Regions from separate parts of the Enterococcus spodopteracolus genome, predicted to be linked through region 2. Evidence: predicted binding sites of a transcription regulator. Region 2 holds the regulator's gene; the other holds the start of a gene.
What was found. Region 2 encodes CtsR, which represses protease genes until heat stress. Its sites were predicted from a motif close to TTGGTCAAAAAAGGTCAAANA; they were not measured.
Positions count from the first base shown of each region.

Region 1: clpB (ATP-dependent chaperone ClpB) is a predicted target of CtsR. The motif match lies at 1,241-1,261, and genes of this name have one in related genera.

Region 1 is NZ_JARJHD010000002.1:304,801-307,970, forward strand. Features, by position in the region: partial or broken gene P3R27_RS04310 (PTS sugar transporter subunit IIC) at 1-487, shown strand, start outside; gene P3R27_RS04315 (GrdB-related putative oxidoreductase) at 514-996, shown strand; gene clpB (ATP-dependent chaperone ClpB) at 1,380-3,170, shown strand, end outside.
Region 2 is NZ_JARJHD010000012.1:1-3,170, reverse strand. Features, by position in the region: gene P3R27_RS11625 (ATP-dependent Clp protease ATP-binding subunit) at 1-1,558, opposite strand, end outside; gene P3R27_RS11620 (CtsR family transcriptional regulator) at 1,566-2,033, opposite strand; tRNA gene P3R27_RS11615 (tRNA-Arg) at 2,198-2,271, opposite strand; tRNA gene P3R27_RS11610 (tRNA-Pro) at 2,336-2,409, opposite strand; tRNA gene P3R27_RS11605 (tRNA-Arg) at 2,427-2,500, opposite strand; tRNA gene P3R27_RS11600 (tRNA-Leu) at 2,511-2,596, opposite strand; tRNA gene P3R27_RS11595 (tRNA-Gly) at 2,614-2,685, opposite strand; tRNA gene P3R27_RS11590 (tRNA-Thr) at 2,696-2,768, opposite strand; tRNA gene P3R27_RS11585 (tRNA-Leu) at 2,795-2,876, opposite strand; tRNA gene P3R27_RS11580 (tRNA-Lys) at 2,884-2,956, opposite strand; tRNA gene P3R27_RS11575 (tRNA-Val) at 2,960-3,032, opposite strand; rRNA gene rrf (5S ribosomal RNA) at 3,045-3,160, opposite strand.

The DNA.
Region 1 (3,170 bases), on a different contig from region 2:
CAATTTCAAGATATGTTTGCTACTTTTGGTGGTGGAGGATCTACGCTTTCATTGATTTTAATTATGATTCTAGTATACAAAAGCCAACGAGTAAAAAACTGTCGGAATTGTCACTAGTACCAGGGATTTTTGGGATCAATGAACCGATTATTTTTGGATTACCGATTGTCTTAAATCCAGTCTTACTAATTCCATTTGCACTTGTACCCACGATCAATATTATCATTTCCTATTTTTGTATGGAGTTAGGATTAGTTAATTATACGAATGGTATTCAACTACCATGGACAACACCACCGATCATTTCTGGTTTTTTAGTTAGTGGTTGGCAGTCATCTGTTTTGCAAGCATTACTGATCTACTAGGAATGGCTATTTATTATCCTTTTATTCAAGTGCTAGATAATCAGCATTTAAAAGAAGAAGCAGAAGCGGTACGGGAAGAAGAAGAAATCGATTTTGACGAATTCGATTTTGATGATTTATAGGAAAAGAGGCCGTAGGAAAAAAAGTCTTGATTCTCAATCATTTGACTGCAGGCTTGGGCAGTGATGAAAATGCCCAGCTACCTCCTGGAGGCAAAAAAACAGCCCTTGGACCAGGTCGTCGTACCTTAAATACACTTTTTCATGGACATGATACAGAAATCATTGCTACATTGTATTGTGGTGCTCAGTATTATCTCGCTCACCAAGAAGAGGTAAACAAAAAAATTATAGGTTTTGCCAAAAAAATCGTTGCAGATGCTGTTCTTTGTGGCCCCGCAATGCATTATGCTAATTTTGGCATGATGGCGGCCCAATTATCCTTAGTCTTCGGTGTACAAGGAATCCCAAGTGTAGTTGCGATGTCTGAAGAAAATCCTGCCTTTGGACGCTATGCTAAAGAGATCAATATAATAAAAATGCCTAAAAAAGGCGGAATTGGTTTAAATGATTCATATAAAAATATCAGCTCCTTTATTTCAGCGCTCGCTCATCAAAATCAATCATCATGACTTGATTTTGATGGATCAACTAGTTTGTCCCAAGCACTCATCAGAAATAAATACCTTTAGGTCGGAATAGGACCAGCCTCTAGAATTAAAGGTAACAACCACGAAATTATTCTGTAAATAATTGCGGTTGTTGCCCTTATTTTTATAGAGTTTTCTTTTGTTTCTGTCGTTTATTTGGTATAGAGTGACGGACAACATTTCCTGTAACTTTTGTCTCAAATTTTTTTGATGATCGCGAGTATAATCTTTGACCAAAGCTGACCAAATGAGTATAATAATCTTGTAAAGGTTAAAGAAAACGAGACTTTAGACGGATGTTATAGACGTTAGAGAAAGTTATAGTTGACTTTGACCAAACAACTTCTACTACAGGAGGGAAATAGATGAATAGTGAAAAAATGACAACTACGCTCCAAGAAGCGATTGCAGAAGCACAACAAGTAGCGATGACAAGAAAACATCAAGAAATCGACATCGTTCATTTATGGAAGATCTTTTTACAACCAAATCATTTTGGCCGTAATCTATATACAGATGCAGGTATCGATGCAGATGCGTTTGAACAAGAGATTGATCGAGTGTTAGATGAGTATCCAACAGTCTCAGGCAGTAATGTTCAATACGGACAAAATCTTAGTCAAAATCTTTTTCATTTATTGAATGAAGCGGATCAATTGAGAGAAAGCTTTGGTGATGAATTCTTATCCACTGAGATCGTGCTATTAGCTTTAATGAAATTAAAAAATTATCCACTGACTGTTTATTTGACAAAACAGGGACTGAATGAAAAAGAATTGCGTAAGAATATCGAAGACATGAGGGGAGGAGAGCGTGTGACTTCTAAAAATCAAGAAGAACAGTATAAAGCGTTAGAAAAATATGGTATCGATCTCGTCCAACAAGTTCGTAGTGGCAAAATGGACCCGATTATTGGCCGAGATGAAGAGATTCGTGATGTGATTCGAATCTTGTCACGTAAAACTAAAAACAACCCTGTGTTGATCGGGGAACCTGGTGTTGGTAAAACAGCGATTGTTGAAGGATTAGCTCAACGAATCGTTCGCAAAGATGTACCAGAAAACTTAAAAAATAAAACCATTTTTTCTTTAGATATGGGTGCCTTGATTGCCGGAGCAAAATTCCGTGGGGAGTTTGAAGAACGCTTAAAAGCAGTCTTGAAAGAAGTGAAGAAAAGCGATGGACGGATCATCTTGTTCATCGATGAGATCCACAATATCGTCGGGGCAGGAAAAACGGAAGGTAGTATGGATGCCGGTAACTTACTTAAACCGATGTTAGCTCGTGGGGAACTTCATTTGATCGGTGCGACTACTTTAGATGAATACCGCCAATACATGGAAAAGGACAAAGCGTTAGAGCGTCGTTTCCAAAAAGTATTAGTGAAGGAACCAACTGTTGAAGATACGATCAGTATTCTTCGAGGATTGAAAGAGCGTTTTGAGATCCACCATAGCGTCAATATCCATGATAATGCTTTGGTTGCGGCAGCTACATTATCCGATCGCTATATCACAGATCGCTTTTTACCTGATAAAGCCATTGATTTGATCGATGAGGCAAGTGCTACGATCCGAGTGGAAATGAATTCCATGCCAACGGAATTAGATCAGGTGACTCGTCGCTTGATGCAGTTGGAGATCGAAGAAGCAGCTTTGAAGAAAGAATCTGATGATGCAAGTAAAAAACGTTTGAAGAACTTACAAGAAGAACTAGCCGATCTTCGAGAAGAAGCCAATGCGATGAAGATGCAGTGGGAAACTGAAAAAGAAGAAGTAAATACCGTTTCTTCTAAACGTGCAGAAATCGATAAGGCAAAACACGAATTAGAAGACGCAGAAAACAATTATGATCTTGAGCGTGCCGCTGTTTTGCGTCATGGTACGATTCCACAATTAGAGAAAGAATTAGCAGAACTAGAAGCAAAAACAAAAGACAGTGACATCAAGATGGTACAAGAATCTGTCACTGAAAATGAGATTGCTCAAGTTGTCGGTCGTTTAACAGGGATTCCAGTAACGAAACTCGTGGAAGGTGAACGCGAAAAACTAATCAAGTTGAATGAAACACTTCATAAACGTGTCATTGGGCAAGATGAAGCGGTAGATGCAGTGAGTGATGCGGTCATTCGTTCTCGTGCAGGATTACAAGATCCA
Region 2 (3,170 bases):
CAACACGTTCGTGAAGCAATGCTTCTAATTCAAGTAATCGTTGACTTTCTTTCTTTTCTAACTGTTGCAATGGTACACCTGTCCACTCCGAAACAACAGTAGCTACATCTTCTTCAGTCACTCGATCCGCAAAGCCATTTTTATGTTTTGCTTCAATCGCTAAACGTTTTTCTAGTTTTTTCATTATGCTTTTTTCTTGTCTACGTAAATGCGCAGCTGTTTCAAAATCTTGTTTTTGAATCGCCTGTTCTTTTTCTTTATTCACTTGATCGATTTCTTGTTTCAGTATCGCCGTTTCTGACAAATCGTCCGCTTGTTCCAATCGAACTTTCGCTGCCGATTCATCAATCAAGTCGATCGCTTTATCTGGTAACTGTCTGGAAGTGATATATCGAACAGAAAGATTGACTGCCGCTCGTACTGCTTCATCGGTAATCTCAACATGATGATGTTCCTCATAGCGTGAACGTAAACCACGTAAGATTTCTTCCGCTTCATCTGCTGTTGGTTCATCTACTTGGATACGTGCAAAGCGTCGCTCCAATGCCGAGTCTTTTTCAATATATTTTTGGTATTCATCTAATGTTGTCGCACCAATCGTCTGTAATTCTCCACGTGCTAACGCTGGTTTCAAAATATTCGATGCATCGATGGCACCTTCTGCACCACCAGCACCAATCAATGTGTGTAATTCATCAATAAAGAGAATAACTTGACCATCATGATAAATTTCATCAATGACTTTTTTCATTCGATCTTCAAATTCTCCACGATACTTCGTCCCAGCGACTAACGCCCCCATGTCTAACATCATCAACCGTTTTGCTTTCATCTCTTCAGGTACTTCACCTAAAATGATTTTTTGAGCCAACCCTTCTGCAATCGCAGTTTTACCGACCCCAGGTTCTCCAACTAAAACAGGATTGTTTTTTGTTCGGCGACTAAGTATCTGGATTAACCGTTTGACTTCTCTTGAACGCCCTACGACTGGATCTAATCTGTTTTCTTTTGCTAACTTAGTTAAGTCTCTAGCTAATGAATCTAACGTAGGAGTACCTTGTGTCATTGTCCGCTTTTCTTGTGGATTTCGACGGCGAATACCACCGGTACTCGTGTCCGTACCCATCGTACGCTTCAAAGACTGACGAACTTTGCTCAAACTGATTCCTAAGTTGATCATGATACGAGTAGCCATGATACTCTCATCTTTTAGTAGACTAAGTAAAATATGCTCAGTCCCCACTTTTTTTGCACCCATTTTATTTACTTCGCTATTTGCCAAAGCAAAAGTTTGTTTCATTCGAGGAGAATAAGGAAGAAATACACCTTTTGCATAAGTTTTCACTGTACCATAACCGACTAAATGCTCGATTTCTTCATAAATATCTTTTTCATTCAATTTCATATCTCGTAATACTTTCCCAGCAATCCCGTTGGGTTCGATCACTAAAGCCAATAATATATGTTCTGAACTTACCGTTTGATGTTTGAAGCGTTTTGCTTCTTCTTGGGCAATTTCTAACACACGTTGTGCTCTTTCTGTAAATATTTCTGCCATTTAAATTTCACTCCCCGTCTTCATAGCTTAATCGTTCTAAAAAGGCTCGTAAGATTCGAGCACGCGTATAATCTTCTGTCTCGTTGATGTTCAATGTATTTTTAGCAATCGCACTCAACATCAAGTTTCCCTCTTTTTTGGTAATGATTTGGTCTTCATATAGTTTCTGAATAATGGCGTAGGCATTTTTTTCATTGATTGTTTCGCCAAATAGCAAGTTGATTCGTTCAAGCATTTGTTTTTTATCCGACATCCTCACTTTAGCAATGCGGATATACCCACCACCACCACGTTTACTCTCAACCAAATAGCCACGTTGAATCGTAAAACGTGTATTGATCACATAATTGATTTGTGAAGGAACGCAGTTAAATAGATCTGCCAATTCAATCCTTCGAAGCTCGATCATCTCGTTTTTTTCCAGGATCTTTTTTATATATGATTCAATTAGATCCGAAGTATTTTGTTGTGCCATCCCACTCATTCCTTTGACTAATATTGACCTTAATTATAGCGAATTTACAGGTAGAATGAAAGGAGAACGCTTGTTAGATATTTGATTCGAAGAATAACGATAAGCGACGATTTTTTTATGTAAATAAAAAAACTAGGAATTCAATGAAGTCCCAGTTATTCCAACGCGCCCAAGAGGAGTCGAACCCCTAACCTTTTGATCCGTAGTCAAACACTCTATCCAATTGAGCTATGGGCGCATATTCAATTAATTAAAAATAATCATACAATAGAACGTATAACTTTGCAACAAATAAAAAAAAATCGGGAAGACAGGATTCGAACCTGCGACCCCTTGGTCCCAAACCAAGTGCTCTACCAAGCTGAGCTACTTCCCGAAAAAATAAAAAGACTACGCGCCCAAGAGGAGTCGAACCCCTAACCTTTTGATCCGTAGTCAAACACTCTATCCAATTGAGCTATGGGCGCATATTTGTAATGCCGAGGACCGGAATCGAACCGGTACGGTGATCACTCACCGCAGGATTTTAAGTCCTGTGCGTCTGCCAGTTCCGCCACCCCGGCGCGTAGTACATTGGCAAAGCGGAAAACGGGGTTCGAACCCGCGACCCCCACCTTGGCAAGGTGGTGCTCTACCACTGAGCTATTTCCGCGTATTTACGATGCCGGCTAAAGGACTTGAACCCTCGACCCTCTGATTACAAATCAGATGCTCTACCAACTGAGCTAAGCCGGCGTAAAAAAATAGAATAAATCATATGATGCGGGTGAAGGGACTTGAACCCCCACGCCGTAAGGCGCTAGATCCTAAATCTAGTGCGTCTGCCAATTCCGCCACACCCGCAAAAATATGAGCCGTACAGGGCTCGAACCTGTGACCCTCTGATTAAAAGTCAGATGCTCTACCAACTGAGCTAACGGCTCATATGGAGGTTAACGGGATCGAACCGCTGACCCTCTGCTTGTAAGGCAGATGCTCTCCCAGCTGAGCTAAACCTCCAAAGATAACAAAGCGTGGCGGCGTCCTACTCTCACAAGGGGCAACCCCTCACTACAATCGGCGCTAAGAAGCTTAACTTCTGTGTTCGGCATGGTTACAGGTGTATCCTTCTCGCCATCGCCACCACACTTGGTGTTA